3 regions of the Sanguibacter sp. Z41_6 genome follow, and region 2 is predicted to be linked to each of the others. Evidence: predicted binding sites of a transcription regulator. Region 2 holds the regulator's gene; each other region holds the start of a gene.
What was found. The regulator HrcA, encoded in region 2, represses chaperone genes, less so after heat shock. The targets are predictions, from matches to a motif close to TTNGCACTCGNNNNNNNCGAGTGCNAA.
Positions count from the first base shown of each region.

Region 1: the regulator HrcA is predicted to act here: its motif matches at 3,435-3,461, upstream of AC54T1_RS13780 (FmdB family zinc ribbon protein).
Region 3: the regulator HrcA is predicted to act here: its motif matches at 2,276-2,302, upstream of AC54T1_RS00810 (Hsp20/alpha crystallin family protein).

Region 1 is NZ_JCAQIF010000007.1:67,149-72,905, forward strand. Features, by position in the region: gene AC54T1_RS13760 (PDDEXK-like endonuclease domain-containing protein) at 1-1,306, shown strand, start outside; gene AC54T1_RS13765 (hypothetical protein) at 1,316-1,558, shown strand; gene mscL (large conductance mechanosensitive channel protein MscL) at 1,601-2,086, opposite strand; gene AC54T1_RS13775 (SAF domain-containing protein) at 2,112-2,819, opposite strand; gene AC54T1_RS13780 (FmdB family zinc ribbon protein) at 2,975-3,370, opposite strand; gene AC54T1_RS13785 (penicillin acylase family protein) at 3,539-5,757, shown strand, end outside.
Region 2 is NZ_JCAQIF010000002.1:127,467-133,223, reverse strand. Features, by position in the region: gene AC54T1_RS05610 (PhoH family protein) at 1-591, opposite strand, end outside; gene AC54T1_RS05605 (HIT domain-containing protein) at 694-1,071, opposite strand; gene AC54T1_RS05600 (16S rRNA (uracil(1498)-N(3))-methyltransferase) at 1,081-1,890, opposite strand; gene dnaJ (molecular chaperone DnaJ) at 1,887-3,002, opposite strand; gene hrcA (heat-inducible transcriptional repressor HrcA) at 3,058-4,083, opposite strand; gene AC54T1_RS05585 (DUF3097 family protein) at 4,305-5,168, shown strand; gene hemW (radical SAM family heme chaperone HemW) at 5,208-5,757, opposite strand, start outside.
Region 3 is NZ_JCAQIF010000001.1:182,068-187,824, forward strand. Features, by position in the region: gene AC54T1_RS00795 (DUF4166 domain-containing protein) at 1-302, shown strand, start outside; gene AC54T1_RS00800 (hypothetical protein) at 425-622, shown strand; gene AC54T1_RS00805 (mechanosensitive ion channel family protein) at 641-2,131, opposite strand; gene AC54T1_RS00810 (Hsp20/alpha crystallin family protein) at 2,398-2,862, shown strand; gene AC54T1_RS00815 (Hsp20/alpha crystallin family protein) at 3,119-3,577, shown strand; gene AC54T1_RS00820 (HAD family hydrolase) at 3,597-4,475, opposite strand; gene AC54T1_RS00825 (cysteine protease StiP family protein) at 4,472-5,728, opposite strand; gene AC54T1_RS00830 (phosphoribosyltransferase family protein) at 5,725-5,757, opposite strand, start outside.

The DNA of each region.
Region 1 (5,757 bases), on a different contig from region 2:
CGTCGACGGGACCGGGATGCCCGACTCGTCGTCCGGCGCCGTCGAGTCCACCCAGGCCGAGGTCGACCGCGTCGTCGAGCTCGCCATCAACCACGCGCTGGACCGCCCCGAGGAATCCCTCGCGGTCGTCGCCGGGTCCCGGGTGCACGCGGACCGCATCCGCGACGCGCTGCTCGCACAGGTCCGGCAGAACGCCGCCCTCGGCACCTTCTTCGACCCGCGCCGACGCGAACCGGTGGTCGTCGCCGACCTCATGGGCGTCGCCGGACTCAGCCGCGACGCGGTGATCTTCTCGCTCGGGTTCGGGCGCACCCCGCACGGTCGCGTGCTCCACCGCTTCGGCGAGATCTCCGGCCCGACGGGCGACGCGTTGCTCCTCAACGCACTCGGCGCGACACGCCGCAGGCTCTCCGTCGTCGCGTGCTACGGCATGCAGGACCTCGACCCCGAGCGGCTGCGGGGCGACGGGGCGAAGCTGCTCGGCGCACTCCTGGAGTTCGCGGAGAACCGGCCGACCGACATCGGGGCCGAGGGCGTCGGCACCACGGCGCCCCGACCGCAGCCGGACCGGCTCCTCGTGGATCTTGCCGAGCGGCTCTGGCGCACCGGGCTCACCGTCGAGACCCAGCACGGTGCACCGGGTGGCGAGCACATCCCGCTCGTCGTCGGCCACCCTGACCTGCCCGGGGAGCTTCTCGTCGCCGTCCTCACCGACGACGACGCCTACATCGCCGAGCGAAGCATCCGGGTCCGCGACCGTCAGCGTGCCGAGCGTCTCGAGCGGCTGGGCTGGCACGTCGTCCAGGTGTGGTCCGTGGCGCTGTTCCTCGACCCGGAGCGGCAGGCCAACCGCATCCGCGAAGCCGTCTTCGAGATCGAGGCGCGACGCCGCGCGGCCCGGCAGCCCGTGACGGGAGCCCTGCCGATGGTGAGCAGCGTGACCGGGGAGGCGCTCGCCGAACTCGCCGCGGCGGACGACGGCTCAGGAGAGAGCGACCTCGTCGACCCGTCGGCCCCGGTCGTCGTGCCGGCAGCTGCCGACGAGGTCGTCGAGACAGGCGCCCGCGAGGCCGGCACCGTGGCGCCGTCGGCGCGCGGCCCTCGCCCCGACGTGGAGCCCGGTCTCCCGATCGCCGCGTACGGCGACGACCAGCTGGACGAGCTCGTCGAGTGGATCGTGTCCGACGGCGTGGAGCGCGACCACGAGCAGCTCGGGCTCGAGGTGCGGACCGAGCTGGGGGTGACGAGGCGCAGCGCGCGCGTCGACACCGCGGTCTCGAGCGCGGTCCGCCGGTACCACGGCTAGGACGGCCGGGTGAGCGCGCACGACCCCGGCGCCCCGGTCGATCCGGCCCCGATCGATCCGACGCCGGACGAGACGGTGCCGCGGCGCCGACGTGGCCACCGCCGGGTGGTCAGGGAGGGCGCCGAGGTCCCTGGTGCCGCAGACGGACCGGCGCCCTGGGACGCGTCGTCGGACGAGGAGTCCGCGCAGCGGGACGCGCGCGCCGACTCCAACGACGCACGCCTCGCCGAGGACGTTCCGCCGCACTGGTGAGGAACCGGGCCCGACGGGCCGCGCGAGCGAAGTGACGGTCCGTCAGTACCCGGTCGGCTGCGCCGGGGGCGCAGGCGGCGTCCGCCCGGTGCCCTGGTCCGTCCCGGCCGTGCCCGGTCCGCTCGGACCCGTCCCGCGCTGGGCCGCGAGCAGGTCGCGGATCTCCTGGAGCAGGATGACATCTTCCGCGGGCGCCTCCGGCTCGTCGACGAGACCGCGCTTACGCAGGTTCTGCAGCTTGTTGAGGGGCAGCACGACGAAGAAGTAGAGCGCGGCAGCGACGATGAGGAAGTTGATGAGCTGGGTGAGGATCAGCCCGAAGCGGAAAACCGCCCCGTTGATCGTCAGCTCGAGCGATCCGTCGAGGCTCGGTTGGCCGAAGACGGCGGCGATGAGGGGCCCGATGAACCCGTCGACAAAACTCTCCACGAGCGACGCGAACGCCGCACCGATGACGATGCCGACGGCGAGGTCGATGACGTTGCCGCGCATGATGAACTCTTTGAACCCGTTGAGCACGTTCTTCATGGTTTCTCCCGTCTCCAGACATCGATCATTGCACGAGGACGGCGCTGATCGGCGTCCAGCCGGTGACGTTGGCCAGCAAGGTGGCCTCCTCCGCGGACACCGCCACGAGGAGCAGGTCCGACGGGGTGTCGTCAGCAGCCGCGCCACCGAGCGAGATCCCCGCGTTCTCGCCCGTGTCGGTGCTGGGGGACGGCACGGGGAGCACGAGCGCCCGCCGGGCGAGGTACGTCGCCGCGCCTGACGAACCCCGGTCGTCGGGTGCGGCGACGCTCGGTGCGAGCAGGTCCACCCGCACCCCGGGTTCGAGCACCGCCCGCAGCGCCGGTTCGGCGAGCCGCACCGCGGCGATGACCGATCCTGCAGGGACCGAGGACGTGATGTCCGGCGCAGCGAGGACGGTCTCGCTGACGACGGTCCCCGGCGCGAGGGCAACAGTCGCGGTCCGCCCGACGGCTTCAGCAGCCGTACCGAGGGCGTCGCCGGGGACAGCGTCGGGTGCCACGCGGACCTCGCGGACGTCGCTGCGGGTGAGCACGTGACCGGCGGGTACACCTGCCGCGAGAGTGATCATCGGCTGGGTGTGCGGGGGCGGGGGCCGGAGCTGGTGCACGGTCACGGAGGCTGCGACGCCGAGGAGGCATGCCGCAAGGAGGAACCGCAGCTTCCACACCCAGGAGCGCCACCGGCGTCGGGCGCGTGGGAACGGCGAGGAGCGGGACGGGAGCGTCGTCATGCACGGGACGGTACGAGCGGCGCACCGCACCTCCGGCCCCGGCGCAGTGTGCTGTGGGTGCGTGGGCCGGGGTGCGCACCTGTGGGGGAGACGCTGTGAGGCGGACGCGCTGTGTGTGCGGGGACTCCGTGCACGGAGTCCCCGCACGGCGGGGTCTAGGAGGAGGAGCCGGACGAGGCAGGAACCGACGCGCTGCTCGACCCTGACGAGCCACCGGACGTCGACGCGCTCGACGCCCCACCAGACGTCCCAGACGTCGAGGAGTCGCCGGACGTGGAGGTGCTCGACGAGGATCCGGCCGACGCCCCCGAGGTGCTCGACGTCGAGTCGGACGAGCCTGACCGTCCGGCGCCGTCCCCCGAGCGCTTCGACTTCGCCTTGTTGTCCGTGCGGTAGAAGCCGGAGCCCTTGAAGACCACGCCGACGGGCGAGAACACCTTCCGCAGCCGACCGGCACACTCCGGGCAGACCGTGAGCGCGTCGTCGGCGAAGGACTGCTGGATGTCGAAGCTGTGACCGCACGCGGTGCACGTGTACGCGTAGAGGGGCACGGATTCTCCTCGGAGATGGCGCGGGCAGCTGCCCGCGAGAGGTGTTCGGACGCCGCGGGAGGGCTTGGCACTCGCAGCGGCTGAGTGCTAATGATACGCCGGTGCGCGACGAGGACGGACAGGTCTCGTGGCGAGGCGGGCCATGAGGGGACGCAGTAGTCTCGGGGCGTGTCCCGTCGCAACGTCTACCTCCGCCGTTCCCTCGTCGGGATCGCGGGGGCACTGTTCCTCGCCCTCCTCGCGGCCGTGGTCGCCGCCGTCGTCATCACGCGCGAGCCGCTCCCGCGGACGGACGGTGAGCTGACGGTCAGCGGCCTCACCGATCCCGTCCGGGTGGTGCGGGACGGGCAGGGTGTCCCGCACATCTACGCCACGACCTCCGCCGACCTCTTCATGGCACAGGGGTTCGTCCACGCCCAGGACCGCTTCTTCGAGATGGACTACCGGCGCCACGTCACGGCGGGCCGCGTCGCCGAGCTGGTCGGTGACGACGAGACCGCCATCGAGGCGGACACGATCATCCGCACCTTCGGCTGGCGCGACGTCGCAGAGCAGGAGTGGGAGCTCCTCGACCCGCAGACCAAGGCCTACCTGTCCGCGTACGCCGACGGCGTCAACAGCTACCTCGGCACCCGTGACGCGAACGACCTCGCGTTCGAGTACACCGTCCTCGGCGCGCGCGTGACGGTGACGGAGCCCGAGGAGTGGGACCCCGTCGACTCGCTCGCCTGGCTCAAGGCCATGGCATGGGACCTGCGGGGGAACTACGACGACGAGCTCGACCGGGCGCAGAGCTATCTGAGCATCGGTGACGTCGCCCGGGTGGAGGAGCTCTTCCCGGCCTATCCCGAGACGACCAACCCACCGATCCTCGACGGGCCCGCTGCCCAGGCGAACCTCGACGTCGCCACGGCCCAGGCCCTCGCGGAGGCCGCCGCGGCGGAAGGGCTCGCCGACGACTCCCAGGAGGATGCGCCCCCCGCCGCCGACGACCAGTGGTACGCCGACGACGCCGCCGTGGATGCCGCCATCACCTCCGCCGCGCGCGCCGTCGACGCCGTCCCCGTCCTCGTCGGCAGCGGTGAGGGCGTCGGGTCGAACTCCTGGGTGGTGTCGGGCCAGCACACCGAGACGGGTCTGCCCATGCTGGCCAACGACCCGCACCTCGCGCTCGCAGCCCCGGGGATCTGGTCCCAGGTGGGACTCCACTGCACGGAGGTGTCGGACGAGTGCCCCTTCGAGGTCGGCGGCTTCTCCTTCGCCGGGTTCCCGGGCGTGATCATCGGGCACAACTCCTCGCTCGCCTGGGGGATCACCAACCTCGGCGCGGACGTCACCGACTTCTTCGTCGAGCGTGTCGTGGACGACGGGTACGAGCGCGACGGCACGATCGTCCCGTTCACCACCCGCACGGAGACCATCAAGGTCAACGGCGGCACGGACGTCGAGATCGACGTGCGTTCGACCGTGCACGGGCCGATCATCTCCGACGTCCTCGAGGTGAGCGCCGTCGGCGGCGTGCCCACCGAAGAGACCGCGTCGAGCGGCCGTCCCGTCGCCGTGTCGCTCGGGTGGACCGCACTGACGCCCGGACGCACGGCAGAGGCGGTCTTCGCGCTCAATCTCGCCACGAGCGCGGCCGACATCGCGGCGGCGGCGGCGTTGTTCGAGGTCCCGTCGCAGAACATCGTCTTCGCGACCGTCGACGGACACATCGGGTACCAGGCGCCCGGCCGCATCCCCGTCCGTGCTGAGGTGCCGGGGGTGCTGCCCTCCGACGGAACATGGCCGCGACCCGGCTGGGACAGCCGGTACGACTGGCAGGGATACGTCGACAGTGCGGCGATGCCTGCGGTGCTCGACCCCCCCGAGGGCTTCATCGTCGCCGCCAACCAGGCCGTGGCGCCGGCGGGCGCGGGCCCGTTCCTCGCTCTCGACTGGGACCACGGCTTCCGGTCCGAGCGCATCCGTGAGCTCCTCGCGGCCGAGATCGAGGCTGGGCGACCGTTGACCACGCAGACCATGGCCGCGATCCAGAACGACGAGCACAACCCGTACGCCGAGCTCCTCGTCCCGACGCTCCTCGAGCAGAAGATCCCCAACGCGTTCGACCGGGCAGGGCAGGACCTCCTCGTCGACTGGGACTACACCCAGGCTGCGGACTCCGCAGCGGCGGCCTATTTCTCCGCCGTCTGGGCAGAGCTCCTCGTCCTGACGTTCCACGACGAGCTGCCCGACTCCGCGCTCCCTGACGGCAGCAGCCGCTGGCTCGAGGTCGTCCGCCTACGCCTCGACGACCCGACGAGCGCGTGGTGGGACGACCGCACGACGGTGAACGTCGTGGAGACCCGTGACGAGATCCTCACCCAGGCGCTCGTGACGGCCCG
Region 2 (5,757 bases):
GATCTTCTCCGAGAGGCCGCCCGGCAGGAACCCGAGGCGCTCCCCTGCCTCGACCGCCGGCCGCGTGAGCACGATGCGGTGGATCTGCTTGGCCTGCAGCGCCTGGACGGCCTTCGCCATCGCGAGGTACGTCTTCCCCGTCCCGGCCGGCCCGATCCCGAATGTCACGGTGTTCGCGTCGATGGCGTCGACGTAGTGCTTCTGGCCGGCCGTCTTCGGCGCGATGGTGCGGCCCTTGCTGGAGAGGATGTTCTGGGTGAACACCTCAGCAGGGCGGGTGGCTGCGGTCGCCGCGGCGAGCATGGCGATCGACCGGGTGACGATCTCGGCGGTCACATCCGTGCCGGCCGCGACGACCTCGATGAGCTCGTCGACGAGGCGCCCCGCGAGCGCGACGTCCGCGACCGGTCCGCGCAGGACGATCTCGTCCTCACGGATCGAGACGTCGACCGTGGTGAAGCCCTCCTCGACGGCTCGCAGCACGGAGTCCACCGGGCCGAGGAGTGCGGCGATGGACACGTCGCCCGGGACGGTGATCCTGTGCTCGACACGCAGGCCCGCTGCTGCGTCGTCGTTCTCTGGAGATGCCATGTGGCGGGGTGCTCGCTCCTCGTCCGTGCTCGGTGATGACGTCCGGTTCCTGGGCCGCCGCGAGCCCAGTCTATCGACCGCGGGCCCGCGAGCAGCGCGCGCTCAGGCGGGTGACCATCCCAGGAGTGCGCCGCCGAGGACGTGCCCGTGGACGTGGAAGACGCTCTGGCCCGCGTGCGGCCCGGAGTTGAAGATGAGGCGGAACTGTCCGTCGGCGTTCTCGCCGGCCACCTCGTCGGCGAGGGACACCATCTCCGCGAGGAGCTCCGCGTCGGCGGCGGCGAGCTGGGCGATGTCACCGTAGTGCGTGCGCGGTACGACGAGCAGGTGCATCGGCGCCTGCGGGTCGGTGTCCTGGAACGCGATGACGCGCTCGCGGGTGGCGACGATCGTCGCGGGGATCTCCCCTGCGACGATCTTGCAGAAGATGCAGTCGGTCTCAGGGGTGAGCGTCTCGGTGCCGTAGTCGACGATGTCCATCCGCCGAGCCTAGCCGGAGAGGGCGCTCGCGGGCTCGCTGTCCCACCGGCCCAGGCGCTGCGAGAGCAGCGCCACGGCCACCGGTCCCGCGGTCGATGTCCGCAGCACGTGCGGGCCCAGGCGCGCGGTGACGGCGCCCGCCGTCCGCAGCTCCGCGACCTCGCGGTCGCTGATGCCGCCCTCCGGTCCGACGACGAGCAGCACCCGGCGCCGTTCCGCGACCGCGCCGGCGTCCGCGGGCGGGAGCGGGACGCTCGCGAGCGCGACCTCGGCGTCCTCGTGGAGCACGACCGTGGTCCCTCCGGCGTCTCGGACCTGTCGGACGAGCGCGCCGAGAGCCTTGAGGTCGACCGCGCGTCCCACGTCGGGCACGGTCGCCCGACGTGCCTGCTTCGCGGCCGCCCGGACGGTGGACACCCAGCGGGACCGGGACTTCTCGGCCCGCTCGCCACGCCACACGACGACGGACCGCTCGGCCTGCCACGGGAGCACGGCGTCGACCCCGACCTCCGTCGCGGCCTCGATCGCGAGCTCGTCACGGTCGCCCTTGGCGAGCGCCTGCACGAGCACGATCTCGATGCCGTCGTCCGGCTCGCGCCGGACGGCGCGGACGAGGAGCTCGACCCGGGGGCCGTCGACGGCCACCACGTCTCCGCGCAGCCGCACCCCGGCACCGTCGACGACGTCGAGCACCTCACCCGGGCCGCGTCGCTGCACGACGCCGGCGTGGCGACCCTCCGGCCCGTCGAGCACATACCGGTCCCCCACGGCCACCGAGTCGAGAGTGCCCGCGTCGGCGAGGAAGACCGGCGCGCTCACCAGCGCCCGGCGAGCTTGTCGCGCAGCCTGCTGAACACACCGGAGTGGGCGGCCGAGACGCGTCCCTCCGGACGCTCCTCCCCGCGGAGCGTGGCCAGCTGCCGCAGGAGGTCCGCCTGCTCCTCCGTGAGCGAGGTGGGGATCTGGACCTCGATGTGGACGTTGAGGTCCCCACGCCCGGGCGCCTGCAGGTGCCCGATGCCGAGGTTCTTCAGAGTGATGACCTGGCCGGGCTGCGTGCCGGGCTGCAGGTCGATCTCCTCCACCCCGTCGAGGGTCTCGAGCTCCATCACGGTGCCGAGCACCGCGGCGGTCATCGGCACCTCGAGGGTGCAGTGCAGGTCGTCACCGCGCCGCAGCAGCGTCTCGTGCTTGCGCTCACGAATCTCGAAGTAGAGGTCGCCGGGGGGACCGCCAGCCGGTCCCACCTCACCCTGGGACGTGAGCTTGATCCGGGTTCCCGTCTCGACGCCCGCGGGCACCTCGACCGCCACGGTGCGCCGGCTGCGCACACGGCCCTCACCGGAGCACTCGGCGCAGGGCTCGGGGATCGTCGTGCCGAACCCCTGGCACGCCGCGCACGGCGCGGTCGTCATGACCTGACCGAGGAAGGACCGGGCGACGCGCTGCACGGAGCCGCGGCCGCCGCACACGTCGCAGGTGCGCGGAGAGGTGCCCGGGCGGCAGCAGGACCCGCTGCACGTCCCGCACACGACGGCGGTGTCGACCTGGATCTCCCTGCGGACGCCGAACGCCGCCTCGGACAGGTCGATGTCGAGGCGGATGAGTGCATCCTGCCCGCGTCGCGCGCGCGGGATGGGCCCGCGCTGCGCCTGTCCGCCACCGAAGAACGTCTCGAAGATGTCCTGGAAGCCGAAGCCCCCACCCATGCCGCCCCCGGGGGCGGACGGGTCGTTGCCCATGTCGTACGACTGACGCTTCTCCGCGTTGCTCAGCACCTCGTAGGCGCGCGAGACGTCCTTGAACCGGTCTTCGGCGTCAGGCCCGGCGACGTCCGGGTGGAGCTCGCGCGCGAGCTTGCGGTACGCCTTCTTGATCTGGTCCTGGCTGGCGTCACGCGGGACGCCGAGGGTCTCGTAATAGTCGCTCACTGGCTGCTCTCTGCCGATCGGGTTTCTGTGGTCTGGCGGATGTCGGGGACGGATCTCACGTGCTGAGGATCCGGGACAGGTAGCGTGCCACGGCCCGCACGGCCGCGATGGTGCCGGGATAGTCCATCCGGGTGGGACCGATCGACCCGATCGTCGCGACGGAGCCTCCGTCCGAGCCGTACCCGGTCGTCACGACCGAGGTCTCGAACAGGTTGGCGAGCTGGGTCTCCCGGCCGATGCGGACGTTGACGGTGGCGGAGTCCTCCGCCATCTCGGTGAGGAGGTTGAGCAGCACGACCTGCTCCTCCAGCGCTTCGAGGACGGGCCGCAGGGCGTGCTCGAAGCGCATGCCCGCCTGGGCGAGGTTCGCGGTGCCCGCGAGCACGAACCGTTCCTCGCTCTCCTGCGCGAGCGTCTCCGTGATGACCTCGCCGACGCGCGTGACGAGCTCGCGCTCGGACGGGTGGTAGGACTGCGCGAGCTCGGCGAGGGCCGTCCGGAGCTCGGCGAGCCGGCGGCCGGCGGCTGCGGCGTTGAGGCGCGTGCGGAGCTCGACGAGCACACCTTCCTGCGGTGCGGACGCGAGCTCGAGCGTGCGCTGCTCGACGCGTCCGGTGTCGGTGATGATCACGACGAGGAGGCGTCGGTCGCCGAGGACGACGAGCTCGAGGTGACGCAGACCGGAGCGGCGCAGCGAGGGGTACTGGACGACCGCGACCTGACCGGTGAGCTGCGCGAGCAGGCGCCCCGCGCGAGAGACGACGTCGTCGAGGTCGACGGCGCCGTTGAGGAACGTCTCGATGGCGTTCTTCTCGGCGGGCGACAGTGCCCGCACGCTCGCGAGACGGTCGACGAACAGGCGGTATCCCTTGTCGGTGGGCACGCGCCCGGCGGAGGTGTGGGGCTGCGCGATGAAGCCGCCCTCCTCGAGGGCCGCCATGTCGTTGCGGATCGTCGCGGGTGACACGCCCAGCCCGTGCCGCTCGGCGAGGAGCTTGGAGCCGACGGGCTCCCGTGTCTGGACGTAGTCCTCCACGATGGCACGCAGGACCTCGAGCCTGCGCTCGTCGCTCGACGCCATCCCACCACCTCCTTCGCTCTCGAACGCGTCCGGCCTCGCCCGCCACGCCTCGTCCGCCTCGATGGGCACGGACCGGCGGCAGTCTCGTGCGCACGACACCGGCCGCCGTGCACCGACGGTAAGCACTCGGACTTCTCGAGTGCTAATTCTACGCCGCCGTCCGCCGTGGCCCGGGCCGTGTTGCCGAGGCCACACCCACGTCAGCGGCTAACCTTCCTCGCGTGAGCAACGACCGCTACTCCGACGACGTCCTGTCCACCCCGGCCACCCACCACCGTCGTCGCCCCACCTCGCGTCCGGTCCCGGCAGACGTCGGGCTCGTCGTCGAGGAGGTGACGACGGGGTGGGTCGGGGCCATCACGCGGACCGAGAAGTCCGGAGGTATGCACGTCGTCGTGCTGGAGGACCGGGCGGGCCGGACCAGGACGTTCCCGCTCGGCCCGGGGTTCTGGGTCGACGGCGCCCCGGTGGAGCTCACCCCCGCACGATCCGTTGCCGCCCCCGCCGCACCAGCACGCACCGCGTCCGGCTCCCGCGCCGTGGCGAACGCCCGCGCACGCGTCGCGCGGGGCAGCCGCATCTGGGTCGAGGGCCGCCACGACGCCGAGCTCGTCGAGCGCGTCTGGGGCGACGACCTGCGCGTGGAGGGCGTCGTCGTCGAGGGTCTCGACGGCGTCGACAACCTTGCCGAGGCGCTCGCCGAGTTCGGGCCGACGCGCGAGCGCCGCGTCGGGGTGCTCGTCGACCACCTCGTCCCGGGGAGCAAGGAGCAGCGCATCGCCGACGACGTGATGAAGAGGTTCCGCGGCGGGAACGTCCTCATCCTCGGCCACCCGTACGTCGACGTGTGGCAGGCCGTGCGACCGGAGCGGGTCGGGCTGGCCGCGTGGCCCGTCATCGAGCGCGGCACGGAGTGGAAGTACGGGATGCTCCGCGAGCTCGGATGGCCCGCGCAGGACCAGGCAGACGTCGCACAGGGCTGGAAGCGGATCCTCGGGACCGTCCGCAGCTACGCCGACCTCGAGCCGTCCCTGCTCGGGCGCGTCGAGGAGCTCATCGACTTCGTCACCGAGCCGGCTCCCTGACCCGACCCCCGGTGCCGCCGGCCTCACCCGCCCGGTGGCTCAGTCCGTGAGGTCCCGCACGACGGTGTCCGCGAGGAGCCGGCCACGCAGCGTGAGGACCGCGCGGCCGCGGATCGCGCTCGCTCCGTCGAGCAGACCGCTCGCCACGTGACCGGCGACCGCGCGCCGGGCCCGCGGCGAGAGCACGGACAGGTCCAGCCCGTCGCGCAACCGGACGGCGAGCATGACCTTCTCGAGCTGGGCGGCCTCGTCGTCGAGCACCTCCTGGCCCGCGGCCGGGCTGAGGCCGGCGTCCAGGCGGGTGGCATAGCGCAGCGGGTGCTTGGCGTTCCACCACCGCAGACCCCGGGTCCCCGGCGCGTCGGAACCGAGGTAGGAGTGCGCCCCCGGGCCCAGCCCCCACCAGTCCTCACCGCGCCAGTAGGCAAGATTGTGCTCGCACGCCGCGACCCGGCCGTCGACCGTGCGCGCCCAGTTCGACACCTCGTACCACTCGAGACCAGACGCCGTGAGCAGCTCGTCCGCCATCTCGTACTTCGCCGCCTGGTCGTCCTCGCTCGGCAGCGCCAGCTGCCCGCGGCGCACCTGC
Region 3 (5,757 bases), on a different contig from region 2:
TCGCCGTCGACCTGGACCTCGAGGTCGACGAGCGCGGCGGGCTCGTCGTGCGCACCGGGCCGCAGCGCTTCTACTCGGGCCCGGTCGGATTCTCGTTCCCGATGATCGCCAGCGGGACCGGCGTCCTGCGGGAGCACTACGACGACGACGCGGGCTGCTTCCGGGTCGACCTCACCGTGAGCAACCCGGTCGTGGGCCCGATCTTCGGGTACCGCGGCACCTTCCAGTGCTCCTACTCCGAGCTGGCCGCGGCCACGATCCCCGCCGCGGCGAAACCGCTGCGTGAGGAGTACCGACGGTGAACGGCGCTCCGTGACGACCGGGGCCCGGGGTGCGGTGGTGCGCGCCGCGTCCCGGGCGGACCGGGACGACCGCCGGTAGCGTCGGAGGCTCCACCACCCACGACGACCGCCCGGAGGCTCCCATGATGCAGTGGCAGGAGACCGCGCCAGAGGTGTGGACGGCATCCACGGCCGACCGCGTCTACACGGTGACGAAGAACCACCACCGGTGGCAGTTCCGGTGCACCCCGCCGCCGGCCGACCTGACGGCCGACGGGGCGCTGTGGCCCACGCTCCTCGAGGCCCAGGAAGAGGCAGAGGAGCACAGCCACCTGCCCTGAGCCGCGGCGCCCGGAGGGTCAGGACGAGCGGTCGACCGCCGTCGGGCCGTCCGGGTCCGAGCTCTCGTCGTGGCGCCCCGGCTCGTCGGCGTCGATGGAGATGCGCGCGATCCGTGCGGTCTTCTCCCGCTCGTCGATGACGTCGCGCCCCGGCCCGGAGAACGCCTTGAGACGCTCGCGCGCAGCCGGGCTCCCGGTGAACAGTCCGCCGGCTGCGGCCTCCGCCGCGCTGAGCACCTGCGTCTCGGCGACGTCACCGAGCCCGCCGCGCGGGTCGCCGTCGGCGGGATGGACGCCCCGGGTGGGCTCGGCCAACCGCATCCGTACGCCCGGTCGAGCGACCCGTACCGGGATCCGCGCCGGCAGACGCGGCTGCTCGGCGGCCGGGGGCGCGGGGGCGGCGTGTCCGGCCGGGGCGGCCTCGGGCGGGACGGCCCCGGGCGGCGGCTCGGGGATCTCGGGCGCCCCCTCGGTGACCCGCACCCGCGGGACGCCCTGGGGGGCGGAGCGCTGCAGCCACGTCACGAGGCCCTCACGGAGATAGCAGCGCAGGTCGAACAGCGTCCCGGCGTCGACGGCGCTGGCCATCGCGCGCACCCGGACGAACCCACCCACGGCGTCGGTGATCTGCAGGATGCCCACGCGCTTGTCCCAGAGGTCGGTCGCCGCGAGCAGCCGGGTGAGCTCGGCGCGCATGGCCTCCACGGGCACGTCCCAGTCGAGGTCGATCTCCACCGTGCCGAGGAGGTCGGCCGCCCGGCGCGTCCAGTTCTGGAACGGTGTCGTCGTGAAGTACGTGCACGGGAGGATGAGGCGTCGGTCGTCCCAGATGTGCACCACGACGTACGTCATGGTGATCTCCTCGATCCGCCCCCACTCTCCCTCGAGCACGACGACGTCGTCCACGCGGATCGCGTCCGTGAAGGCGATCTGCATCCCCGCGAACACGTTCCCCAGGGTCGACTGGGCGGCGAGACCGGCGACGATCGACACGACACCGGCGGAGGCGAGGAGGCTCGCGCCTGCCGCCCGCGCCGAGGGGAAGGTCAGGAGCACCCCCGCGAGCGCGCACAGGACGATGACGGCCACGGTGACGCGCCGGACCACGGTGATCTGCGTGCGCACGCGTCGCGCGTGCCGGTTGTCCGCGACGTCGGTGCGGAACCGGAGCAGGGCGCCGTCCTCGATGACGAAGGCGAGCGCTCCGACGAACCACGCGCCGACGATGATGAAGGCGATGAGCAGCAGGTGCTCCGCGAAGGGGAGCCAGCCCTGCGAGGGAGCCGTCACGAGCCGGACCGCGATCCACACGGCGACGACCATGAGCACCGCTCGCAGGGGTCTGCGCATCCGCCGGGACAGGTCCTCGGCCATCCAGCTCCGGCTCGCGAGGCGTCGGGTGAGCACGGAGATGACGGTTCCGAGGACGAAGGCCACGACGACTGCGCCGAGGACGCTGAGAACTGTCAGGAGCACGTTGGTCGCGTCAGGGACGTCGGCTTCGGGCATGCGTCCACGCTAGGCGCCGCGCTGGGGGATGTCATGACGATCGGGTGAAGAACATGTTGTGACCAGCGGCGATGCACCGCCCGGAACCGCGTTGCGGCAGGCCCAGCGCGGTGTCCGCCGTTCGCTCACGGCGAACACGTCCGGTTGGCACTCGCCGTGCGCGAGTGCTAAAAAAATGTCCCGTAGCCGCACCGGCCGCCCCAGGCGGGCCGGGTCGCGCAGAGGCCCCGGACGGTCCGGGGTCGTCGTCAAGGAGGTGATGGGCGATGGCTACACGTTGGGACCCCTTCCAGGAGATGGACCGCCTGCTGGGCTCGGTCGTCAGTGGCGCGCGCAACGCTGCCCCGCTGCCGATGGACCTCTTCCGCTCCGGCGACCACTATGTGCTCACCGTCGACCTGCCGGGCGTGGACCCCGGGTCCATCGACGTCTCGGTGGAGCACCGCACCCTGACGATCCGCGCCGAACGCACCCCCCGCTCCCACAGCGACGCGCAGTGGCTCGTCCGCGAGCGCCCGTCCGGCACCTTCGCCCGTCAGCTCACGGTGGGCGAGGGCCTGGCTCTCGACGAGATCGCCGCCACCTACCAGGACGGCGTGCTCGCCCTGACCATCCCCGTGAGCGAGCAGTCGAAGCCGCGCCGCATCGAGGTCACGCACGCCGGGTCGAGCCCCGTCGGCGCCGCCGGCTCACCCGAGGCGATCGAGTCCGCGCAGACCGTGGACGCCTAGGAACCTCCGGGGACAGGAGGAGCGAGAGCTCCCCTGCGCTCGACCGCCCCGCCACGTCCTGTGCGGACGAGACGGGGCGGCCCCGTGTCCGGACTCAGCGGGCGCCAGTGATGGACACCGACGGGAGCACGACCTCGCCGAGCATGCGCTGTCCGCGCGTGCTAGAACGGACATACGGCCTGAAACGGGCATGGCTCGCGGTCGGCACGGTTGCGCTCCGGAGAGTCCGGAGCCGTTGTCCAGGAGGTAAGCACTCATGGCTACACGTTGGGACCCCTTCCACGAGATGGACCGCCTGCTCGGCTCCGTCGTCAGCGGCACGCGCAACGCCGCCGCGATGCCGATGGACCTGCTGCGATCCGGGGACCACTACACGCTCAACGTCGATCTCCCCGGGGTCGAGCCGGACTCCATCGACGTCTCCGTCGAGGACCGCACACTGACCATCCGCGCCGAGCGGAACGCCCCGTCCGACGGCGACGCGCAGTGGCTCGTCCGCGAGCGGCCCGCAGGCACCTACGCACGTCAGCTCACGGTCGGCGAGGGCCTCGCGCTCGACAAGATCGACGCCGCGTACAACGACGGCGTGCTCTCGCTGTCCATCCCGGTGAGCGAGCAGTCGAAGCCCCGCCGCATCGAGGTCGCCCACACCGGGGGCAACCGGACGGTGGGCGGCGGCAGCACCGAGGCGATCGGGCAGCACGCCGGAGCCTGACCCGCGCGCGCGGCCCGCGTCAGCGGGTCGCGCGCCCCTGGGCGGCCGCGAGCAGCCACTCGGCGATCTCCTCGCCGGCGGCCGCCCCGGCAGCGGCCGTGACCGTGAGGTTCGGCGACGACCACCCGACGTCGTGCAGCTCGCCGTGGGCCGGTCGGATCGCGGCCGTGGCCCCCTCGAGCATCTCCGCGTCGAGCAGGGAGTCACCCGCCGCCAGGACCGTCCCGGCGCCGACCCGCCGCGCCACCTCGGCCACGGCCGCGCCCTTGCGGAGCTCCTGCGGCACGAGGTAGAGCTTGCGGCCCTGCAACGAGGCGTGCCACCCGTGCGCGCGCGCCCAGCCCGCGACGTCGTCGACGAATCCGGCCGGCATCGCGTCACGCTGCACGACCGCGTAGCAGAAGAGGCCCTCCGCGCTGCGGAGCTTCTTCGTCCACTCGGGCTTGAACACGCCCTGCATGTATCCCTCGACCTCGTCGAACGGGTGCGAGGACTCCGCCAGCACCCCACGGACGTGCTCCGACCACGCCCGGTCCGCGACGCCGTCGACGAGGATGAACCCGCCGTTGGCCGTGATCGCGTACGGCACCTGCGGGCCCGGGAGGGTGATCCGTCGGTACTGCGCGCGCGTCCGCGTCGTCGCCGGGACGAGCACGCCCAGCGTGGTGAGCGACTCGATCGTCCGCAGGGCCGCCTGCGTGACGTACGAGAGGGTCTTGCTGTCGTAGATCTCGACGCACGCCAGGTCGCGCAGCAGCGCCCGCGGATCAGCGCCGTCGGTCAGGCCGATCCGCGCGGCCTTGCCGGAGTAGATGAGCGTCCTGTCGAGGTCGCACGCCGCGACGACGGGAGCCGAGAGGTCCGCGATCCGCGCGACGTCGACGTCGTCCGCGCTCACTGCGCCGCCGTCCCGTCGGCACCCGTGGCTCCGCGGGTGAAGCGGGGGTGGATGAGGCCGACGCAGGAGTAGGGAAGGTCGTCGACCTCGACGACCTCGACCCCGCGCTGCTCGGCGAGGAGGCGCACATGACCGAGGTCCGCGCCGGAGCCCGTCCGGACGAGGATCTTCCATGGCACCCGGCGCAGCAGGACGCGGGACGTCTCCCCCACGCCAGGCTTGACGAGGTTGACGTCACCCAGCCCGTACTCCTCGCTGATCGCCTCGACGGCGGACCAGCCCGCCCAGGTGACCTCCGGTTCCGCCTGGGCACGACGCTCCGCGACCGTCGTGCTCACGGCCTGCGCGACGCTCCCGAACCGGGCACTGACGACGTCGAGGAACTCCCCCGACACGTCCGCTCCGCGGAGCTCGGAGTAGAACTTCGCACCGTGGTACATCCCCGGGCGGATGAGATCGTCGTTGAGCACGGTCCGCGACACGAGCCCCGAGACCGTCGAGTTCAGGCACGCCGAGGGGATGAGGTAGTCGTCCCGGGTGCCGAAGAGGCGCACGCAGTGCCCGGGGTCCGCGAGCACCGCGAGGTCGGGGTCGAACGGTCCGGGGACGTTGTCGTCGGCGTCGGCCGGTCGCTCCGTGAGGCCCAGCGCGACGTTGGCCTGCTCCACGGCGACGCGCAGCTCACGCGCGATCGCTCCCTTGCCGGTCCAGCCGTCGACGAACACGACGTCCGCGGGGTCGTGGTGCGCGGCGAGGTACTCGAGGGCGACCTGGTCGATGCCCCGTCCCCGCACGATGCTCACCGCGTAGTGCGGGAGCGTGAGACCGTGCGCGTAGCTCGCCCACCGCTTCATGAGGACCCCGACGGGTGTCCCTGCACGTGCGAGGGACACGAGCACCGCCCGCTCGCCGCGCTCGGCGAGGACGAGCTCGGTGAGGACCCCGACGGCGTGCGCGAGGCGCCCGGCGGACGTGCGCAGGGCAGCGTGGAAGAGCTCCTGGTACTCGGTGGTCGGCTGGTACTCGACGGGCAGCGACTCGGCGTAGTGGGCGCCGCCGGACTGGATGGCCTCCTCGCGCTCCTCCGTGGGCGCCTCGAGCTCGACGCCGGACAGGTCGCTGAGCAGCCATGCGACCTCGTGCGGGGCGTACGAGCCGAACGCTGGACCGTGGAGCGGCGTCGGGAGCGGTGTCTCCCCGGGTCGGGGCGACGTGGCGACCGCAGGAGCGGCGGTCTCGGTGTGCAGGGTCACAGTGGGAGTTCCTCAGGGTGGTGCGCGGC